4 regions of the Streptomyces sp. 135 genome follow, and region 3 is predicted to be linked to each of the others. Evidence: riboswitches for the same ligand, from Rfam matches in the RefSeq annotation. Region 3 holds a riboswitch; each other region holds the start of a gene.
What was found. A riboswitch is a leader RNA that binds a small molecule or an ion and turns the genes downstream of it on or off. The one in region 3 is predicted to bind cobalamin.
Positions count from the first base shown of each region.

Region 1: linked by a shared signal. The riboswitch ahead of KKZ08_RS10705 (ABC transporter substrate-binding protein) and the one ahead of KKZ08_RS25625 (ribonucleoside-diphosphate reductase subunit alpha) in region 3 are both predicted to bind cobalamin.
Region 2: linked by a shared signal. The riboswitch ahead of cobN (cobaltochelatase subunit CobN) and the one ahead of KKZ08_RS25625 (ribonucleoside-diphosphate reductase subunit alpha) in region 3 are both predicted to bind cobalamin.
Region 4: linked by a shared signal. The riboswitch ahead of KKZ08_RS14275 (CbtB-domain containing protein) and the one ahead of KKZ08_RS25625 (ribonucleoside-diphosphate reductase subunit alpha) in region 3 are both predicted to bind cobalamin.

Region 1 covers NZ_CP075691.1:2,366,557-2,372,069, reverse strand. Annotated here, with positions in the region: gene KKZ08_RS10720 (haloacid dehalogenase-like hydrolase) at 1-964, opposite strand, end outside; gene KKZ08_RS10715 (helix-turn-helix domain-containing protein) at 1,183-2,046, shown strand; gene KKZ08_RS10710 (VOC family protein) at 2,043-2,531, shown strand; cobalamin riboswitch at 2,539-2,725, shown strand; gene KKZ08_RS10705 (ABC transporter substrate-binding protein) at 2,809-3,819, shown strand; gene KKZ08_RS10700 (iron chelate uptake ABC transporter family permease subunit) at 3,846-4,841, shown strand; gene KKZ08_RS10695 (ABC transporter ATP-binding protein) at 4,838-5,513, shown strand, end outside.
Region 2 covers NZ_CP075691.1:6,599,193-6,604,705, forward strand. Annotated here, with positions in the region: gene cobN (cobaltochelatase subunit CobN) at 1-3,018, opposite strand, end outside; cobalamin riboswitch at 3,055-3,174, opposite strand; gene KKZ08_RS38740 (cobalamin biosynthesis protein CobG) at 3,306-4,703, shown strand; gene KKZ08_RS29730 (precorrin-8X methylmutase) at 4,715-5,341, shown strand; gene KKZ08_RS29735 (precorrin-2 C(20)-methyltransferase) at 5,338-5,513, shown strand, end outside.
Region 3 covers NZ_CP075691.1:5,634,617-5,640,129, reverse strand. Annotated here, with positions in the region: gene KKZ08_RS25640 (DUF3311 domain-containing protein) at 1-11, shown strand, start outside; gene KKZ08_RS25635 (sodium:solute symporter) at 8-1,636, shown strand; gene KKZ08_RS25630 (GNAT family N-acetyltransferase) at 1,714-2,217, shown strand; cobalamin riboswitch at 2,269-2,409, shown strand; partial or broken gene KKZ08_RS25625 (ribonucleoside-diphosphate reductase subunit alpha) at 2,542-4,900, shown strand; gene KKZ08_RS25620 (ribonucleotide-diphosphate reductase subunit beta) at 4,900-5,513, shown strand, end outside.
Region 4 covers NZ_CP075691.1:3,185,484-3,190,996, reverse strand. Annotated here, with positions in the region: partial or broken gene KKZ08_RS14285 (class F sortase) at 1-389, shown strand, start outside; gene KKZ08_RS14280 (CbtA family protein) at 407-1,192, opposite strand; gene KKZ08_RS14275 (CbtB-domain containing protein) at 1,216-1,437, opposite strand; cobalamin riboswitch at 1,470-1,593, opposite strand; gene KKZ08_RS14270 (GAF and ANTAR domain-containing protein) at 1,954-2,712, opposite strand; gene KKZ08_RS14265 (glycoside hydrolase family 6 protein) at 2,849-3,883, shown strand; gene KKZ08_RS14260 (kelch motif-containing protein) at 4,028-5,513, opposite strand, start outside.

The DNA of each region.
Region 1 (5,513 bases), 3.3 Mb from region 3:
CCGAGTGGAACAGCATCGGACCGTCGCTGACCGGGGTGTCACCGGCGACGAGGACCGGCTTGCGCCACTCGTCGATGTACGTGTTGATCGCGGCCGGCTTGCCCTCGTACCAGGTCAGCGGGGCCCACAGCTTGGGCGTGAGCTCGCGCCCCGCGAGCTTCGCCCGGTCCTTCTCGCCGAAGCGGCCCTCGGCGATCTCCTTGCGGGAACTGGTCACCGCGCCCGTCCCGCGATCCTTGAGCAGCATCGACACCCCGATGACGTTCCGCGGCTTCACGCCGTAGCCGTACTTCGGGTCGGCGAGGACCATCCGCACCAGGTCCTCGCCTGCCGCGCTGACCACGTACACCTCGATGCCGTGCGCGCGCAGCGTCTTGTAGAGCTGCCGCATGCCGTTCGACAGCTCGGGCGGCTTCACCTCGGTCCTGGTGACCTTCCCGTCCTCGTAGTACTCCGCGGGGATCGGCTTCTCGTACGCCAGCAACTCATCGACGTACCCCTTGAGCTCCTTCAGCGTGAACCCGGAGAAGATCTGCGCGGCCCACGGGTAGCAGACCTGGTCGTCCACCTCGCACAGCCGGTTGTAGTAGCTGTAGAGGCTCTCCTTGTGCGTCGCCGTGTCCTTGAACGGGATGACCTTCAGGGACGGGTCCATGGTCTTGCGGGTCAGCACGCCCTTCATCTCCAGGAAGGGCAGCAGCGACTCCTCCAGGTCATTGCGGTACGAGGTGTTGTCCGCGTCGAAGACGGCGTACGCGCCCTTGTGGTCGTTCGCGGCGATGACCTTGCCGAGTTTCTTGGCGACCGGCTCCGGCCAGTGCGACAGCTCGCGGGCGGTGGCGGCCGAGGTGTCGGCCGCCGTCGCCTCACCGGCGGGCCACAGCGCGCCGCCCGCGATCACGGCGGCGACGAGCGCCCCCACGCCACCGATGAGGGCCCGCTTGTTCCTGGCTCGTACTGCCATGTTTCCCGTGTCCCGCCGTTCCTGAGTGCGATGCGCGGCCCCGTCCGGAGCGGCGCGCCATGCTATGGGCCCGGCCACGGGATTCCCATGATCGAAGTCACCGGGGCGGACGGGCATGGGGGGCGCGGTGACGGGTAGCGGACAGGGGCGTCGGCGGGCGCGTGCGGGCCGGGGCGAGGCCTCGGCGGTGGAGGCCGGGGCGTCGCATACTGGACCGCATGGGCTCCCGTGAGTTCGTGCGGGCCGTTCCCCGGCTCGACGGCATGGTCGTCTCGGCGGTCGGCTACCGCACCGCGGGGCAGCGGCTCGCCCTGCACCGGGGCCTGCCGTCGCCGTACCTGACGGTGATCTTCTCCCTGGACGGGGCCATCGCCACCGGTGGTACGCCGGCCCAGGCGACCGGCGCGGACGCGGTCCGCACCGACATCATCGTGGGCGGCCTCCACCAGAGCCCCGCCTACGTCGTCCAGCCCGAGCACGAGGCCGGCGTCCAGCTCGCCGTGCACCCGCTGGCGGCCCGCGCGCTCCTCGGCCTGCCCGCCGGTGAGCTTGCCGGACAGCTCGTCGTCGGCGGCACCGACGTGCTCGGCGCGGGCGCCGCCGAGGTCCGTGAGCGGCTGTGCGCCCTGGAGGCCTGGGAGGACCGCTTCGCCGTCCTCGCCGACTACCTGAGGCGGCGCGCGGACCGGCCCGCCGGAGCCGTGCGCCCCGAGGTCGCCGAGGCCTGGGCCTGGCTCGCCCGGCACCGCGGCGCCGGCACCCTCGGCGGCCTGTCCCGGCACGTCGCCCTCAGCGAGCGCCGCCTGACCGCCCTCTTCCGTGCCGAGACCGGGCTGAGCCCCAAGCAGGCCGCGCGCCTGATGCGCTTCCAGCACGCCAAGGCGGCCGTGACCCGCGCCGTCGCGGCGGGCGACCCGCCGGACCTCGCCCGGGTCGCCGCCGACACGGGCTACTACGACCACTCCCACCTCGTACGGGACTTCCGGCAGTACACGGGGGTGAGCCCCACGGGCTGGCTGGCCGAGGAGTGCCGGAATATCCAAGCCGGGGCGCACGCCGGAGGCGAAGAGTGGCAGACATGAACACCACACCTGACACCACACGTGACACCACACCTGATACCGCGCCTGACACCACACACCACGAGCCGCTCACCACCACCCCCGCCCCCACGACCTGGCCGTGCCTCCAGGCGCAGGACGCCCCCGCCCTGATCGACTTCCTCGTCGACACCGTCGGCTTCCTGCGCACGGCCGTGTACGAGGACGGCGGCCGCGTCGTCCACGCCCAGCTCGACTGGCCCGAGGGAGGCGGCGTCATGCTCGGCTCGTACGACCCCGGGACGGCCGCCGAGACCTGCGGGAAGCCAGGCACCTCCGGCGCCTACGTCGTGACCGACCGGGTGGACGACCTGTACCACCGCCTCCGCGAGGCGGGCGTGAAGATCACCGGAGACATCGAGGACAAGCCGTACGGCAGCCGCGAGTTCGGTATCCGGGACCCCGAGGGAAACCGCTGGTCCTTCGGCACCTACCGGGGCGAGCCGAGGCCGGGCCCGGGCCGGTGAAGGCGCGTGATAACTTGCGCAAGCCAGTCAAACCCACACCTGGGCCAGGGAATCCGGTGGAAATCCGGAACTGACGCGCAGCGGTGAGGGGGACGGGCGGGGCCACGGCCACTGGGCGTCTTCGGACGCCTGGGAAGGCGCCCCGTCCGGTTCGATCCCGAGTCCGAAGACCTGCTGGCGCCTCCGCTCGCACACCGGGCGGCGGAGGCCGTGACGCAGACCAGGCTCCGCGTATGAGCCGTGACACTCAAGGGATCGCGTGTCCTCGACAGCCCGTATGTCCGCCGTGCTCTGTACCGCACTGCTCGCGCTCACCGCCTGCGGCGGAGGCTCCGCCCAGAAGTCCGCGGGCAAGAGCGCCGACGGCTACCCCGTCACCGTCGCCTCCTGCGGCAAGGAGGCCGAGGTCCAGGCCCCGCCGAAGCGCGCCGTCTCCCTCGACCAGGGCTCCACGGAGATCCTGCTCTCCCTCGGCCTCGCCGACCGCATGGCGGGCACCGGCACCTGGACCGACCCCGTCCCGAAGCACCTGGAGAAGGAGAACGCGAAGGTCGAGCGGCTCGCCGACCGCTATCCCGCCCTGGAGAAGGTCCTCTCCAAGGAGCCGGACTTCGTCAGCGCCTCCTTCCTCTACACCGTGGGCAAGGGCGGCGTCGCCGACCGCGCGAAGTTCACCGAACTCGGCGTGCCCGTCTACGTATCGCCCACCGACTGCGCGGGCAAGGACAACGACGGCGGCGGCGACGGCAAACGCGTCAAGACCCTCACCATGGACACCGTCTACGGCGAAGTACGCGACCTCGCCCAGGTGTTCGGCGTCGAGAAGCGCGGCGAGAAGCTGATCGCGGACCTGAAGGGCCGCGTCGCGAAGGCCACGAAGGACATCGACGCGTCCGGTGTCTCGCTCCTGTACTGGTTCGCCAACTCCGACGCCCCGTACATGGCGGGCTGCTGCGGCGCCCCCGGCATCATCACCCGCGAACTCGGCGCGAAGAACGTCTTCGACGACACCCGCGAGGAGTGGCCCCAGATCAACTGGGAGACCGTCGCCGACCGCGACCCCGACGTCCTCGTCATCGGCGACCTCACCCGCAAGTCGCAGTCCGCGGAGAGCGCCGCGGCGAAGATCAGGTTCCTGGAGTCCAACCCCGCGACCAAGAACCTCACCGCCGTCAAGAAGAAGCGCTACGTACTCCTCAGCGGCCAGGCCATGAACCCCACGATCCGCACGGTCGACGGCATCGAGCAAGTGGCCGCCGGGCTGCGGAAGTTCGGGCTGGCGAAGTGAGCCCGGCCGCCCCCGCCCGGCAGGGGCTGCTGTGGCTGGCCGGCGGCGCCGCGCTGGTCCTCTCGGTGGCGGTCGCCGTCACCATCGGCCCCGCCGACATCTCGGTCCCCGACGTGTTCTCGGCGCTCGCCGCGCACCTCGGCTGGGGCGAGGCACACCTCACCCCCATCAGGGACGGCATCGTCTGGAACCTGCGGCTGCCCCGCACCCTGCTCGCCGCGGTCTGCGGCGCGGGCCTCGCGGTCTGCGGCGCGGTCATGCAGTCCCTGCTCCGCAACCCCCTCGCGGACCCCTTCGTGCTCGGCGTGTCGTCCGGGGCGTCCACCGGAGCGGTCGCGGTCGTCGTCCTCGGCGTCGGCGGGGGAGCGCTGTCGATCTCGGCGGGTGCCTTCGTGGGCGCGCTCTGCTCGTTCGCGCTCGTCCTCCTGCTGAGCCACACACTCGGCGGCACGACGGACCGCGTCGTCCTGTCGGGCGTCGCCGCGATGCAGCTGTTCTCCGCGCTGACGTCGTTCGTCATCCTCACCGCGGGCGACGCGGAGACCACCCGCGGCGTGCTGTTCTGGCTGCTCGGCTCGCTCAGCGGGGCGGGCTGGACGGATGTGTGGCTCTGCGCGGCGGTCCTCGCCGCGGTGCTGCTCGTCTGCCTCGGCCACGCCCGTACGCTCGACGCCTTCGCCTTCGGGCAGGAGGCGGCGGCAACACTGGGCGTACGGGTGGCCCGCACCCGCCTGGTCCTGCTCTGCGTGACGGCGCTGCTGACCGCCGTCCTGGTCAGCTCGGCGGGCGCCATCGGCTTCGTGGGCCTGGTCCTGCCGCACGCGGCCCGCGCCTTCACCGGCTCGGGGCACGCCCGGCTGCTCCCGGTCACGGCGCTCACCGGCGCGGTGTTCCTGGTCTGGGTGGACACCCTGGCCCGAACGGCCCTGGACCCGCAGGAGGTCCCGGTGGGCGTCGTGACGTCACTCATCGGCGTACCGGCGTTCGTGGTGGTGCTGTACCGGACACGGAGGGCGACATGACGACGTACGAGGTGACGGCGGACGCCCGGGGCGGTCTGCGCGCCGACCGGGTCACCCGCGAGGCCGGCGGTCGGCTCGTCGTCGACGGCGTGAGCCTCGCCCCGCCGCCCGGCACCACGGTGGGCCTCCTCGGGCCCAACGGCTCCGGGAAATCCACGCTCCTACGCATCCTGGCCGGCGTCCTGGCTCCGGCCTCAGGAGTGGTCACCCTGGACGGCCACCCGCTGCCCGACACCCCGCGCCGCACGGTGGCACGCCGTATCGCGGTGGTAGAACAACACGCGACCACACAAACCGAGTTGACCGTACGAGACGTCGTACGCCTCGGCCGCATCCCGCACCGCCGCGCGTGGTCGGCCCCCACGCCCCACGACGAGCGGGCCGTGCGCGAGGCCCTGGCGCGCACGGGCCTCACCGACCGCGCGGCCCAGTCCTGGCACACGCTCTCCGGCGGCGAACGCCAACGCGTCCAGATAGCCCGCGCCCTGGCCCAGGAGCCCCGCGAACTCCTCCTGGACGAGCCCACCAACCACCTCGACATCCAGCACCAGCTCGACCTGCTCTCCCTGGTCGCCGAACTCCCCGTCACCAGCGTGATCGCCCTGCACGACCTCAACCTGGCGGCGATGTTCTGCGACCACGTACTGATCCTGAAGGACGGCACGGCGTACG
Region 2 (5,513 bases), 960 kb from region 3:
CCCGCGGCCGTAGGCGTAGCCGCCCCAGACCGTGTAGACCTCGGCGAGATCCGCGTCCGTGCGCCAGTCGCGGGAGTCGATGAGCTGGAGCAGCCCCGCGCCGTACGTGCCGGGGCGCGAGCCGAAGATGCGGGTGGTGGCCCGCCGCTCGTCGCCGTGCTCGGCCAGGTCGGCCTGGGCGTGGGCGCGTACGTAGTTGTGCTCGGCGGGCTCGTCCAGCGAGGCCGCGAGCCGCACCGCGTCGTCGAGCAGGCCGATCGTGTGCGGGAACGCGTCGCGGAAGAAGCCCGAGATGCGCAGCGTCACGTCGATGCGGGGGCGGCCCAACTCCTCGTACGGGATGGCCTCCAGGCCGGTGACGCGGCGCGACGCGTCGTCCCAGACGGGGCGCACGCCGAGCAGCGCCATGGCCTCGGCGACGTCGTCGCCCGCCGTGCGCATCGCGCTCGTGCCCCACAGGGAAAGGCCCACGGAGGTGGGGTAGTCGCCGTTGTCGTTCCTGTACCGCTCGATGAGCGAGTCGGCGAGGGCCTCGCCGGTCTCCCACGCGAGGCGCGAGGGGACGGCCTTGGGGTCGACGGAGTAGAAGTTGCGGCCGGTCGGCAGGACGTTGACGAGGCCGCGCAGCGGGGAGCCGGAGGGGCCCGCCGGGACGAAGCGGCCCTCCAACGCCCGTACGACGTGGTCCAGTTCGGCGGTGGTGCCCGCCAGGCGCGGGACCACCTCGCGGGCGGCGAACTCCAGGATCGCGGCGACCTGTTCGCCCTGGTCACGGGGGACGGCCGCGAGGTCCCAGCCCGCGTCGTCCATCGCCTGGACCAGCGCGCGAGCCTTGTCCTCGGCCTCGTCGGCGCTCACGCGCGTCGCCGCGGACTCGTCGAGGCCGAGCGCCTCGCGCAGGCCGGGCAGGGCGGAGGTGCCGCCCCAGATCTGGCGGGCGCGCAGGATCGCGAGGACGAGGTTGACGCGGTCGGCGCCCGCCGGGGCGGTGCCGAGCACGTGCAGGCCGTCGCGGATCTGCATGTCCTTGATCTCGCAGAGCCAGCCGTCGACGTGGAGGAGGAAGTCGTCGAAGCCGTCGTCGTCCGGACGGTCCTCCAGGCCCAGGTCGTGGTCGAGCTTCGCGGCCTGGATGAGCGTCCAGATCTGCGCGCGGATCGCCGGCAGCTTCGCCGGGTCCATCGAGCTGATCTGCGCGTACTCGTCGAGGAGCTGCTCCAGGCGCGCGATGTCGCCGTAGGAGTCGGCGCGGGCCATCGGCGGCACGAGGTGGTCGATGAGCGTGGCGTGCACGCGGCGCTTGGCCTGCGTGCCCTCGCCCGGGTCGTTGACCAGGAAGGGGTAGATCAGCGGCAGGTCACCGAGTGCGGCGTCCGGCCCGCAGGCCGCCGAGAGGCCCGCGTTCTTGCCGGGCAGCCACTCCAGGTTGCCGTGCTTGCCGAGGTGGACCATCGCGTCGGCGCCGAAGCCGCCGTCCGCCGCGGGGGCCGCGATCCAGCGGTACGCGGCCAAGTAGTGGTGCGAGGGCGGCAGATCCGGGTCGTGGTAGATCGCGATGGGGTTCTCGCCGAAGCCGCGCGGCGGCTGGATGAGGATGAGGAGGTTGCCGCGCCGCAGGGCGGCAAGCACGATGTCGCCCTCCGGGTCACCGCCGTTCCCGACCCGCGAACGGTCCAGGAACATCTCGCCGGGCGGCGGCCCCCAGTGCTGCTCGACCGAGTCCCGCAGCTCCTGCGGCAGCGTCGCGTACCAGCGCTTGTAGTCGGCGGCCGGGATGCGCACCGGGTTGGCGGCGAGCTGCTCCTCGGTGAGCCACTCCTGGTCGTGGCCGCCCGCGTCGATGAGCGCGCGGATCAGCTCGTCGCCGTCACCGGAGACGAGACCCGGGATGTCGGCCTCGGGGCCGAAGTCGTAGCCCTCGGCACGCAGCCTGCGCAGCAGCGCGACGGCGGACGCCGGGGTGTCCAGGCCGACCGCGTTGCCGATCCGGGAGTGCTTGGTCGGGTACGCGGACAGGACGAGGGCCAGGCGCTTGTCGGCGGCCGGGATGTGCTTCAGGCGCGCGTGCCGTACAGCGATGCCGGCGACCCGCGCCGCCCGCTCGGCGTCGGCGACGTACGCCGGGAGCCCGTCCTCGTCGATCTCCTTGAACGAGAAGGGGACCGTGATGAGCCGCCCGTCGAACTCCGGCACCGCGATCTGGCTCGCGGCGTCCAGCGGCGAGACGCCCTCGTCGTTCTCCTCCCAGGCCGAACGCGACCCGGTCAGGCAGAGCGCCTGGAGGATCGGCACGTCGAGGCCGGTCAGCGCGCCCGCGTCCCACGACTCGTCGTCGCCGCCCGCGGAGGCCTCGGCGGGCTTGGTGCCACCGGCTGCGAGGACCGTCGTCACGATGGCGTCGGCGGGGCGCAGCGCGTCGATCAGCTCCGGCTCGGGGGCCCGCAGCGAGGCCACGTACAGCGGCATCGGGCGGGCGCCCGCGTCCTCGATGGCGCGGCACAGGTCGTCGATGAACGCGGTGTTGCCGCTCATGTGGTGGGCGCGGTAGTAGAGCACCGCGACGGTCGGGCCGTCGATGTCGCGCGCCGTGCGCTCCAGCGGGCCCCAGGACGGCGCGGGCGCCGGCGGGTCGAAGCCGTGGCCGGTGAGCAGCACGGTGTCGGAGAGAAAGCGGGCCAGCTGCTCAAGGTTGGCGGGGCCGCCGTGCGCGAGGTAGGCGTGCGCCTCGGCGGCGATGCCGACCGGCACGGTGGAGGAGGCCATCAGCTGGGCGTCGGGCGCCTGTTCACCGGTGAGCACGACCACCGGCAGACCGCTGGCGATGAGCTGGTCCAAGCCGTCCTGCCAGGCGCGGACGCCACCGAGGAGGCGTACGACGACGAGGTCGGCGCCCGCCAGGAGCGAGGGCAGCTCGGTGAGGTCCAGGCGGGACGGGTTGGCGAACCGGTAGTCGACCGGACCCCCCGCCGCGCGGGCGCTGAGCAGGTCGGTGTCGGAGGTCGACAGCAGCAGAAGCATGCGTGCGCAGGCCTTCCTCGGGGTGTCCGCGCCCCGGGTGGTCGTATGGACGGCAGGAGTTCCTGGCTCGCCCCACGGATGGGGCTCACAGTGGCGGGACCGCGCCGGATTCGCACCGGGCTTCCTCCCCCGGGTCCTGGCGGACCCACGCCGTCGCTGGCGTCGGCGGACCTGGCGGCCCGCCGCCTGCATAGTAAGTCCTGACCGCCGCCGATGGGGCGGCCACCTGCCGGGACGGCCCGTCTCGGGAGGCGACCGGCCGGATCGGCGTGGGTATGCTCGCCGCCATGCCGCCCACCCGAGCAACCTCCACGAACCAGGGCGAATCCCTCATACGTACCCCGGTCCGCGACCGGGGCGACGCCTGCCCCGGAGCGCTCCGACTGCACCGCGCCGACGACGGCGCGCTGGCCCGACTCCGCCTGCCCGCAGGTGTATTGACGTCCCGTCAGGCGGCGATACTGGCAGACGTGGCGGAACGCCTGGCGGACGGCCACCTCAGCATCACCTCGCGCGGCAACATCGAGCTGCGCGGCCTCGGCGCGAGCTGCGGCACGGAACTCTCCGCGGTTCTCGCGGACGCGGGTCTGCTGCCCTCCGAACGCCACGAACGCGTCCGCAACATCGTGGCCTCGCCGCTCGCCACGCTCGACGGACTCGGCCACGCCGACGTGCAGTTGTGGGCCCGCGAGCTCGACGGACTGCTCTGCGCCGAGGAGTGGACGACGGCGCTCTCCGGCCGCTTCCTGTTCGTCCTGGACGACGGGCGCGGGGACGTGGCCGGGCTCGGCGGCGATGTGACCTTGATCGCAGAATCGGGCGGGGCGGGGTGTGTGTCCGGGGAGTCGGGCGGCGCGGGGTGCGTGTGCGGGGAGTCGGGCGGGGCAGCGGCCGTGCCCGTGACTTCGGGCGGCACGGCATCCGCGGACCCGGGCGGCACGGCGCTCGTCCGCGTCGGTGACCGCGCCCTGCGGGTCTCCGCCGGTGCCGCCCCGCGTGCCGCTCTCGCCGCCGCCGGGGCCTTCCTCGCCGCCGCGCGTGACGCGGGCAACGGGGCGTGGCGGGTCCGGGAGCTGCCCGCGGGCACCCGTCGACCTCGCCGGGGCGCTGGCGCGGCAGGGCATCGACGCCGAACCGGCCGCCGCCCCTCCGGCCCGCCCGGCGCCGCCCCGCACCTGCCCGGCGTCATCGGCCGCGCGGTGGCCGTCGGCGCCCCTCGGCCGCGTGGGCGCCGCCCAGTGGCGGGCCCTGCTGCCCGCCCCGGCCGACGAACTGCGCGTCACCCGTGGCGCGGCTTCGTGCTCCCCGGCTTCGAGGACGCCGCGGCGGCCCGCGAACGGCTGCGCGCGCTGGCCGACGCCGGTTTCATCGCCGACCCCCGCTCGCCCTGGCTCGGCGTCTCCGCCTGCACCGGCCGACCCGGCTGTGCCAAGTCCCTCGCCGACGTCCGCGCCGACGCCGTCCCCGGCGCCGGCGGCCTGCCCGTCCACTTCTCCGGCTGCGAGCGGCGGTGCGGGCACCCGCGCGGCGACCGGGTGGACGCCCTCGCCACCGGGGACGGGCGGTACGAGGTGAAGGTGCGCACCGGCGGCACGGCGGCGCCCGTGAGCGGCGCGAACCTGACCGAGACGGTCACGAGGGCACGTACGACATCCGCAACCACCACAACAACGGCCACGAGATGAGCGAGAGCACAGTGTTCGACTACGAGAAGGACGGCGCGGCGATCTACCGCGAGTCCTTTGCCACCATCCGCGCGGAGGCGGACCTCGCCGGTCTGCCCGCCGACGTCAGCCAGGTCGCGGTGCGGATGATCCACGCCTGCGGGATGGTCGACCTCGTCCGCGACCTCGCCTTCAGCCCGCGCGTGGTGGCCGACGCCCGCAAGGCCCTTCGCGACGGCGCGCCGATCCTGTGCGACGCCAACATGGTCGCGAGCGGCGTCACGCGCAAGCGGCTGCCCGCCGACAACGACGTGATCTGCACGCTCACCGACCCCGCCGTCCCCGGCCTCGCGGAGCGGCTCGGCACCACCCGCAGCGCCGCCGCCATGGAGCTGTGGCGCGACCGCCTCGAAGGCTCCGTCGTCGCCATCGGCAACGCCCCCACCGCGCTCTTCCGCCTCCTGGAGATGATCGAGGAGGGCGCCCCACGCCCGGCCGCCGTCCTCGGCATCCCGGTCGGCTTCGTCGGCGCCGCCGAGTCCAAGGACGCGCTCGCCGAACACCGCTCGGGCCTTGAGTACCTGGTCGTACGGGGCCGTCGCGGCGGCAGCGCGATGGCCGCGGCGGCGATCAACGCGATTGCGAGCGAGGCCGAGTGAACACCCAGAACACCCAGAACACCCAGGGGAAGCTGTACGGGGTCGGGCTGGGGCCCGGCGACCCCTCCCTGATGACCGTGCGCGCCGTCGAGGTCATCGCCGCCGCCGACGTGATCGCGTACCACTCCGCCCGGCACGGCCGCTCCATCGCCCGCCGGATCGCGGAGAAGCA
Region 3 (5,513 bases):
CGCGGTCATGAACGGCGGAGTCAACGGCGTCGCGCTCGCCGTCTTCATCTTCTTCTTCATAGCGGTCACGGTCATGGGCTTCCTGGCCGCCCGCTGGCGCAAGGCCGAGAACGACCAGAGCCTCGACGAATGGGGCCTCGGCGGCCGGTCGTTCGGCACCTGGGTCACCTGGTTCCTGCTCGGCGGTGACCTCTACACCGCGTACACCTTCGTGGCCGTCCCGGCGGCGATCTACGCGGCGGGCGCGGCCGGGTTCTTCGCGGTGCCCTACACCATCCTCGTCTACCCGCTGATCTTCACCTTCCTGCCGCGCCTGTGGTCGGTCTCGCACAAGCACGGCTATGTGACCACCTCGGACTTCGTGCGCGGGCGCTTCGGGTCGAAGGGGCTCTCGCTGGCCGTCGCGGTCACCGGCATCCTCGCCACGATGCCCTACATCGCGCTCCAACTCGTCGGCATCCAGGCCGTCCTCGACGTCATGGGCGTCGGCGGTGGCCCGGACACCAACTGGTTCATCAAGGACCTGCCGCTCCTGATCGCCTTCGCGGTGCTCGCCGCGTACACCTACTCGTCGGGGCTGCGCGCGCCCGCACTGATCGCGTTCGTGAAGGACGGGCTGATCTACCTCGTCATCGTCGTCGCGATCATCTACATCCCGATCAAACTGGGCGGCTTCGACGACATCTTCGCCAAGGCCGGTGACGCCTTCGCGCAGACCAACCCGACGACCGACAAGCCGCGCGGCGCGCTCGCGCCCGCCGAGGCCGGGCAGTGGACGTACGCCACGCTCGCGCTCGGCTCGGCCCTCGCGCTGTTCATGTACCCGCACTCGATCACGGCGACGCTCTCCTCCAAGAGCCGCGACGTGATCCGCCGCAACACCACCATCCTGCCGCTGTACTCACTGATGCTCGGCCTGCTGGCACTGCTCGGCTTCATGGCGATCGCGGCGGGCATCAAGGTGGACAACGGCCAGTTGGCCATCCCGCAGCTCTTCGAGACCATGTTCCCGGACTGGTTCACGGGCGTGGCCTTCGCGGCCATCGGCATCGGCGCGCTGGTCCCGGCGGCCATCATGTCGATCGCGGCCGCGAACCTCTTCACCCGCAACATCTACAAGGACTTCCTCAAGCCCGACGCGACGCCCGCGCAAGAGACCAAGGTCTCCAAGCTGGTCTCACTGCTGGTGAAGGTCGGCGCGCTCGCCTTCGTCCTCACCATGGACAAGACCGTCGCGATCAACTTCCAGCTGCTCGGCGGCATCTGGATCCTCCAGACGATGCCCGCGCTGGTCGGCGGCCTGTTCACCCGGTGGTTCCACCGCTGGGCGCTCCTCGCCGGCTGGGCGGTCGGCATGGTCTACGGCACGCTGGCGGCGTACGGCGTCGCGTCGCCGACGCAGAAGCACTTCGGCGGCTCCTCCGACACGATCCCCGGCATCGGCGAGATCGGCTACATCGGCCTCACCGCGTTCGTCCTGAACGTCATCGTCACCGTGGCCCTCACCTTCGTCCTGAAGGCGTTGAAGGCCCCGGACGGCATCGACGAGACCTCGCCCGGTGACTACACCGCGGACGCGGGCGACCCGGGTGTCATCCAGGAACTGCCCAAGGCCACCGCGGGCGCCGGGCACTGAGCCCATACCTACCCGCATCGACAGGGCCGCCGGAAATCCGGCGGCCTTTGTCGTACCCGTGTTGCACACTGCGCCTCATGGATACGACGACCATCACGATCAGGCAGGCCCGCCCCGAGGAGTACGAGGCGCTGGGCGCCCTCACCGCGCAGGCCTATCTCGACGACGGACACCTGGACTTCGGGGCGGAGGACCCCTATCTGGACGTGCTGCGCGACGTGGCGGCGCGCGCGGCCGCGGCGGAGGTCCTGGTGGCGGAGGCGGACGGGACCGTACTCGGCTGCGTCACCTACGTCCCCTCCGGCGGGCCCATGGCCGACATAGCGCGCGAGAGCGAGGCGGAGATCCGCATGCTGGCCGTCTCCTCCGAGGCGCGCGGCCGGGGCGCCGGCGAGACGCTCGTACGGGAGTGCGTGCGGCGCGCCAAGGAGGCGGGCCGCACCGGGCTCGTCCTGTCCACGCAGACGTCGATGCACGCCGCCCACCGGCTGTACGGGCGCCTCGGCTTCGTACGGACGCCCGAGCGCGACTGGCGGCCGATCGAGACCGTGCCGCTGCTCGCCTACGCGTTGACTCTCTGAGCCCACCCGACTCCCCCTGCGCACCGACACAAGATGTGGGGCCGCCTCAGGAACCCGACACAAGATGTATGCTCGTGCTCGCTGTCGCCGCAGGGGAATCCGGTGCAAGTCCGGAACTGTCCCGCAACGGTGCATGTGTACGCATTTTGCGTACGCGGAGTCCGAGGACCTGCCGACAGTGCACCCGTGCCGTCCGGCCCGGGTGCCGACCGTCCGGGCCTCGTGGAGTGGGCCGGTGGACGCGGTACGCCGCCCTGCCCGGGTGCGCCCGTGTGTGCCCGCCCCCCTCCTCCTGGCCCAGAGCCGAGCGAGGGAGTGCTCCACGTGACCATCGCGCCTGCCGAACCTGCGTCAGCGCCGTCGAGGCCGACCACCGAGGGTGCCGAGGGAACCGACGGGCCAGGGGCCGCGCTGCTGCGCACCCTGACCGATCTCACCGCCGACCTTCCCGACGCCGACCCCGGCCGGGTCGCCGCCGCCGCGCTGCGCGGCCGCTCCGCCAGGGCCGACGCCTCGGAGCTGCGGGAGCTCGCGACCGAGGCGGCCGCGGGGCTCATCGCCGAGGACCCGGCGTACTCGAAGCTGGCGGCCCGGCTCCTGTCGATCGGCATCCGCGAGGAGGCGGCGACGCAGGGCGTGCGCTCCTTCACCGACTCCGTGGCGGTCGGCCACCGCGAGGGCCTGATCGCCGACCGCACGGCCCAGTTCGTGACGGCGCACGCGGCCCGGCTCGACGCGCTGGTGGACACCGCGCTCGCCGACGGCGCCGACTTCCGCTTCGAGTACTTCGGCCTGCGCACCCTGCACAGCCGCTATCTGCTGCGCCATCCGATCACCCGGCAGGTCATCGAGACCCCGCAGCACTTCATGCTGCGCGTCGCGAGCGGCCTGGCCAAGGACGAGGGCGCCGCGGCCGTGGACGAGGTCGCCGCGCTGTACGGCCTGATGAGCCGCCTGGACTACCTGCCGTCCTCGCCGACGCTCTTCAACTCCGGCACCCGCCACCCGCAGATGTCCTCCTGCTACCTCCTCGACTCCCCGCTCGACGAGCTGGACTCGATCTACGACCGCTACCACCAGGTCGCGCGGCTCTCCAAGCACGCGGGCGGCATCGGACTCTCGTACTCCCGCATCCGTTCCCGGGGTTCGCTGATCCGCGGCACGAACGGGCACTCGAACGGCATCGTGCCGTTCCTGAAGACCCTGGACGCCTCGGTCGCCGCCGTGAACCAGGGCGGCCGGCGCAAGGGCGCGGCCGCGGTCTACCTGGAGACGTGGCACTCCGACATCGAGGAGTTCCTCGAACTGCGCGACAACACCGGTGAGGACGCGCGCCGCACGCACAACCTCAACCTCGCGCACTGGATCCCGGACGAGTTCATGCGCCGGGTCGCCGCCGACCAGGACTGGTCGCTGTTCTCCCCGGCCGACGTGCCCGAGCTCGTCGACCTGTGGGGCGAGGAGTTCGACGCCGCCTACCGCGGGGCCGAGGCCGCCGGGCTCGCGAAGAAGACCATCCCGGCCCGGGACCTGTACGGCCGCATGATGCGCACCCTCGCGCAGACCGGCAACGGCTGGATGACGTTCAAGGACGCCGCCAACCGCACCGCCAACCAGACGGCGGAGCCCGGCCACACCGTGCACTCCTCGAACCTCTGCACCGAGATCCTGGAGGTGACGGACGACGGCGAGACGGCGGTCTGCAACCTCGGCTCGGTGAACCTCGGCGCCTTCGTGGAGGACGGCGACCTCGCCTGGGACCGGCTCGACGAGACCGTCCGCACCGCCGTCACCTTCCTGGACCGCGTCGTCGACATCAACTTCTACCCGACCGAGCAGGCCGGGCGCTCCAACGCCAAGTGGCGCCCGGTCGGCCTCGGCGCGATGGGCCTCCAGGACGTCTTCTTCCAGCTGAAGCTGCCGTTCGACTCCCCCGAGGCGCGCGCCCTGTCCACCCGGATCGCCGAGCGGATCATGCTCGCCGCGTACGAGGCGTCGGCCGACCTCGCCGAGCGCGAGGGCCCGCTGCCCGCCTGGGAGAAGACCCGCACCGCGCGCGGCGTGCTGCACCCCGACCACTACGGCGTCGAGCTGACCTGGCCGGAGCGGTGGGCGGCCCTGCGCGCCCGTATCGCCACGACCGGCATGCGCAATTCGCTCCTGCTCGCCATCGCGCCGACCGCCACCATCGCGTCCATCGCGGGCGTGTACGAGTGCATCGAGCCGCAGGTCTCCAACCTCTTCAAGCGCGAGACGCTGTCCGGCTGGTGGACGTGAAGCGGCTCGGCCTGGACGCGAGGCGCTGCGCGAGGCCAACGGCTCGGTGCAGGGCTTCGGCTGGATCCCCGAGGACGTCCGCGCGCTCTACCGCACGGCCTGGGAGATCCCGCAGCGCGGCCTGATCGACATGGCCGCCGCGCGCACCCCGTTCCTCGACCAGGCGCAGTCCCTGAACCTGTTCCTGGAGACGCCGACCATCAGCAAGCTCTCCTCGATGTACGCGTACGCCTGGCAGCAGGGCCTGAAGACGACGTACTACCTGCGCTCGCGCCCCGCCACGCGCATCGCCCGCGCGGCCGGTGGCTCGAACGCCACCGCCGCCCCCGTACCCGCGCAGGTCACGGCCGAAGAGGCCGTCGCCTGCTCCCTGGAAAACCCCGAGTCCTGCGAGGCCTGCCAGTAATGTCCATTGCCAAGAACCTTCTCGACCCGGGCTTCGAGCTGACCCTGCGCCCCATGCGCTACCCGGACTTCTACGAGCGCTACCGGGACGCGATCAAGAACACCTGGACGGTGGAGGAGGTCGACCTCCACTCGGACGTCGCCGACCTGGCGAAGATGACGCCCGAGGAGCAGCACCTGATCGGCCGCCTCGTCGCGTTCTTCGCGACCGGTGACTCGATCGTCTCCAACAATCTGGTGCTGACGCTCTACAAGCACATCAACTCCCCCGAAGCGCGGCTCTACTTGAGCCGTCAGCTCTTCGAGGAGGCCGTGCACGTCCAGTTCTACCTGACGCTGCTCGACACCTATCTGCCCGACCCCGAGGACCGGGCGGCCGCGTTCGACGCGGTGGAGGAGATCCCCTCCATCCGGGAGAAGGCGCAGTTCTGCTTCAAGTGGATGGACTCGGTCGAGAAGCTGGACCGGCTGGAGACGCAGGCCGACCGCCGCCGCTTCCTGCTCAACCTGATCTGCTTCGCCGCGTGCATCGAGGGGCTCTTCTTCTACGGTGCCTTCGCGTACGTCTACTGGTTCCGCAGCCGAGGTCTGCTGCACGGCCTGGCCACCGGCAC
Region 4 (5,513 bases), 2.4 Mb from region 3:
GCGGCGCGATCGACCCGCCGCCGTTCGCCGAGGCGGACGCCGTCGGCTGGTACGGCGGCGGCACCCGCCCCGGCGCCCCCGGCGCGGCCCTCTTCGTCGGCCACGTCGACACCGAGACGGACCCGGCCGTCTTCTACGACCTCAGCGCGGCGCGCCCCGGCGAGAAGATCGAGGTGACCCGCGACGACGGCACCGTCGCACAGTTCACGATCGACGACGTCCAGGTCGTCACCAGCGACCGCTTCGACGCGAAGAAGGCCTACGGCCCCCACGAGGAGGGCCGCGCCGAACTGCGCCTCATCACCTGCGGCGGCACCTTCGACCGGGCCACCCGCACCTACACGGCGAACGTGATCGTCTCGGCGTACCTCACGGGAGTGCGGCGCTAGACCCGGCGCCGCCCCCGTCAGGCGACCCGCTGCCCGGCCGGTGACGGGGCCGGAGCGGTCACCTCGACGGCGCTCCGGGCCGCCGCGCGCACCCCCAGGGCGCCGAAGACCGCCGCGAACACCGCCCACAGCAGGGCGTGCGAGGCGAGCGACAGCATGCGGAACTCCCACAGCAGCGACGCCTCGACCGGCACCGGGTCGGGGTTGCCCGGCAGCAGGAAGAGCGCAAGGAGGACGGCGACCGCGGTGAGCGCCGTCGCGATGTGCCGCACCGGTTCGGGACGCGCGACGAGGCGCACGTACACCTGGCGCACGAGGAACATGCCGAGCACGCCGATGGCGACCGAGGCGAGCCAGAGCGCCTGGCGGTCGCCGACGGTGCCCGCGTCGCCGACGCCCGGCGGGTTCGCCGGATAGCGGATCCCGGGCAGGAGCGAGACCGCGAGGAAGGCCGCGCCGCAGAAGGCCAGCGCGCGCGGCCACGGCAGCGCGCGCGGATCCCGCCGGTGCACCGCGGCGTACGCGACGGCGACCAGCACGCCGAGGGCAAGGCCCGCGACGACCGCGGTCACGACCAGGCCGCCGTGCTGGGTGGAGCGGCTGAACAGCTCCTCGTGGTGCTGGATGGCCTGCGCCGCGCCGTGCGCGTGCTCCTCGGCGGCCGAGCGTCTCTCCTCGGCGCGGATCGCGCGGTCCATCAGGGGCTCGGCGAGCAGCAGGGAGAAGAGGCCGGCGGCGAGGCCCGCCGCTCCTCCCGCCACCAGGCCGCGTCCGAGCAGCGGGAGTACGGGTGATGTGGGCATGGTGCTCGTGTCCGTCCGCCCGGTCAGTGGCACGGGGCGCCGAAGAGGTGCCGGCCGTCGTGCGCGAACTCGTGGAGGTAGTCGCCGGTCGCCGAGATCAGCGAGCCGTTGTCCATGAACACGGCGTACAGCGCGATGAGCGCGATGACCGCGGCGGCCGATGCGATCAGCCAGTCGCGGGTCTGCGTCACGGCGGCCTGGCTCGCCGTGGTGTCGGTGTGCGGAGCTGCGGAGTGCAGGGACATACCGGTGGGCCTCCTTCTGGGGTTTCCACGCCCCATGGCAGGAGGACGACGGCTCAGTTCCTGACTTCCGCGTACGAGCGTGCGTACGCGGTCACAGTGGCGGGACCGTCCCGGATTCGCACCGGGTTCCTGTCAACCGTCGCCTCGATGTATGGACTTGTCGTCACGGAGAGTCCCAGCGCGTCGCGTCCCTGTCAACACCCCGCCGGGTCCGGGGCGGTTCCACCGGCCGCCGGGCTCACCTGGCCCGATCGGCGACCCGCTCCCCCCCCCGGGGAGCCGCCGACCGGGCTGGTCCTCGACCGCGCGCGCACGAGCTGCGGGAGGAACCCGGCGCCGGCGCGGGAGGTGCACGGGTGGTCCCGGATTCCGGAACGACCCGCAAGGCCAGGGGCTTGGGCCGTGCAAGAGACTCTAGGGCGAATGCGCGCGGCGGCCTAGAGGCGGCCCTGCGACGGACGGCGCCAAGTGGCCACGCGGTGGGCCCCGCACCCCTCCGTGGCCCGGCCCGCCCTCTCAGGACCGCCCGGGCCGCACCTGCCGCAGCTCCTCGACGCCGAGGGTTCCCTCGATCACCTGCGCGGCGACCACGTCGATGAGCCGGCTCTCCCTGCGCGCGTAACACCGCAGCGCCTCAAAAGCCTCGTCCACCCCCGTGTTCCAGCGCTCGGCCAGGACGCCTTTGGCCTGTTCGATGCGGATACGGCTGTCCAGCGCGCCCTGTAGCTGTGCGGACAGCGTGCGGTACCGCGTGTGCGTGCGGTGGTTGTGCAGGCCCACCGCCGCGGCGTCCGCGAGCACCCGCAGCAGCCGCAGCTCCCGCTCGGCGGGCTCCGTCCCGTGCGCCTGCGACACGAAGACGTTGAGTACCCCGAGGACCGGGCCGCGGTGCCGCAGCGGCACCGTGAACGTCGCCGTGACGCCGTGCTCACCGGCCCGTTCGGCGAACGCGGGCCACCGGGACGCCACTTCGGCGCGGTCGATCCGGACCGGCGGCACGGGCCTGCCCGTCCCGAAGCCCTCGAGACACGGACCGCCCCGGTGCTGCGCCGCCAACAGGGCGCGCACCGCCGCCGGCCGCCTGCTCCCGGTGATGAGGCGGACCCCGCCGCCCCCGCCGGTGTACATCACGCCCGCGCCCTGCGCGCCGAGCAGTTCCACGGAGTGGTCCGAGAGCCGCCGCAGATAGCCCTCGGGGTCGAAATCGTCGGCCAGCGTGTCCGCGCTCTCCACCAGGATCTCCGCGAGCCGCAGTTCGCATGGGTGGTCCCCCATGGCCCTCTCCTCCCCTCTCCGCACGCTCTGCCTACCCTGCCGACGCGCACGGTAACGGCCCTTGGTGACAGCACTCGTGGGGCAAAGGACCGTATGTCAGGATTGAGATACGGACAGTGCGCCCAAGGGGGAGTGGATGTACCGCAAAGACACCCGCCGCGGACATGGTCTCGCGGCCCGGGGGGTGCGGACGGGGGTGGCGCTCGCGGGGGCCGCGCTGCTCCTTTCCGCGTGCTCCTCCTCCGGTGGTGACCCGGAGGAGAAGACGTCGGGCCGGCCTCCGGAGCAGCAGCCGAAGAGCAAGGACCCGTACTGGGTCAACCCGGAGGGGACCGCGGCCAAGCAGGTCGCCTCGTACGAGAAGGACGGCAAGAAGGACGAGGCCGAGCTGATCCGGCGGATCGCCGAGCAGCCGGTGTCCGAGTGGATCGTCCCGGAGAGCGCCGAGGAACAGGCCCGCGGCTTCACCGAGGCCGCCGAGAAGGCGGATCGGGACGCCCTGCTGGTCCTCTACAACATTCCGCACCGCGACTGCGGCCAGTACTCGGGGGGCGGCGCGGCCGACGGCAACGCGTACCGCGCCTTCGTCGACCAGGTCGCCAAGGGCATCGGCGACCGGCGCGCCACGGTGATCCTGGAGCCCGACGCGGTGCTGCACATGGTCGACAACTGCACGCCCGAGCAGTTCCACGAGGAGCGCTACGACCTCCTCAAGGGCGCCATCACCAAGCTCAAGTCCCTGAAGAACACCAAGGTGTACCTCGACGCGGGCAACGCGGGCTGGCAGAACCCCGACTCGCTCTGGGAGCCCCTGAAGCGGTCCGGCGTCGAGCAGGCCGACGGCTTCTCGGTGAACGTCTCCAACTTCCAGACCACCGAGGCCAGTACGGAGTTCGGCAAGAAGCTCTCGGCGAAGATCGGCGGCAAGCCGTTCGTCATCGACACGGGCCGCAACGGCAACGGCCCTTACGACAAGGGCAAGGACCCCTGGTGCAACCCGCCGGGGCGGGCGCTCGGCGAGACGCCGACGACGAAGACGGCCGATCCGCTCGTCGACGCGTATCTGTGGGTCAAGCGGCCGGGGGAGTCCGACGGGACGTGCCGGGGTGGCCCGAAGGCGGGCGAGTGGTGGCCGGAGTACGCGCTCGGCCTGGCGAGGAACGCCTCGTAAGGGTCGCCTCCCTAGGGGCGCGGGGAACTGCGCGCTCAGCCCGCGAAGAGCCGCAGTCGCATCTGCCAGGTTGCTCGGCAGACGCGACTGCGGCTCTCGTGTGGTTGCTCGCGCAGTTCCCCGCGCCCCTTACGGGGCGGCTGCTCACCGGACGTGGACCCAGCGCGCCTTGCTCGGGACGCCCTGGTCGTCCGTCACGAAGAGCATGTACCAGCCCGATTCCACCAGGCTGCGATTCTTCGGAACCGTCACCGTCACCTCGCCCCTCGACTTCTCCAGGTCCAGCGCGATCGACGTCTGGTCGATGTCCGTGACGTGCGTGGACGCGCTGGGCCGGATGAGGCGGGCCGCCTTGATGGCCGAGGAGTGCGTGGTCGGGAAGGTCCCCGAGCCGCCCCGCGCGATGGTCTTCGGGCCCTTGCCGAGGGCCGGCCGCGGACCCTGGTAGAGGTACGGCGGGCTGTAGATCTCGATGCGCTGCTCGAAGACGCCCGGCTTGGTGTTGGCCTTGTCGGCGTAGAGCGAGTCGGAGCCGAAGAACATCACGCGGCCGTCGGGGAGCAGGACCGAACCGGCGTGGTAGTTGCGGCCCACCTCCGGGTCCGCGACCCGCCGCATCTCCCCGGTCCCGGCGTCGTAGATCCGCGCCTGGTGGATGTTGGAGTCGCCGCGCCCGCGGTAGTCCTCCGAGCCGCCGGAGATCAGCACGGTGTCGTCCGGCAGCGTGGACATCTGCGGGTAGCGCGTGCCCTTCTCCAGCGGGGGCCCGTCGACGAAGCGCGGCTCGTCCGCCTTCAGGTCGACGATGCGGGTCTTCTCGCTGGACCTCTTGGACTCGCCCACGCCGCCGCCGCCGACCACCAGGTACTTCTGGTCCTGGGCGGGCGGCAGCTCGACCGTGCCGGAGGTCTCCATGAGCCCCGGGTCGCTCAGGCCGGGGACGCCCCGCCACTTGTTGGTCCGCAGGTCCCAGATGCCGGGCTTGCGGCCGACGTCGGCGGGGCCGTAGCCCGCGTTGGAACCGGAGTAGAAGAGCCTGCCGTCGGTCATCTGGAAGATCGCCGGGTACGTCGGGAACTGCCGGATGCCCTTGGTGTACGTCCACTTCTTGGTCTTCGGGTCGTACACCTCGTTCTTGCCCGGCACCAGCTGGCCGATCTCGTCAAGGCCCGAGGTGGAGAGGATCCTGCCGTCGGTGAGCGTGGTCAGCGTGGGGTACCAGCGCGCCTCGTTCATCGGGTCGACCTTGATGTACCGCTCGGCCACCGGGTCGAACTCGAAGGCGTCCTTGATCCCCTGGAAGTCCTTCTTGTCCAGGGCGAGCTTCTGCGCCATGCCGTAGACGTTGCGCTTGTCGGAGCCCTTCACGCCCTCGACGCGGTAATTGTCCTGGGTCCCCGTCTCGTACTTGGCGCCGCTCCTGGCGGCTTCTACGTAGACCCGGCCGAGACCCGCCTCCGTGCGCAGGAACCTCCCGGTCCGCTTGTCGAAGACCTTCTTCGCCTTCTCCACGAGGACGTTGTCCTGGGAGACGAACGTCTTGCCGTTCTTCTTGCCGGTGAACTTCGTGCCGGCGGGAATCGTCTTCGGCTCGTCCGGGTCCTCGTTGTGGACGATCATCAGGCCGCCG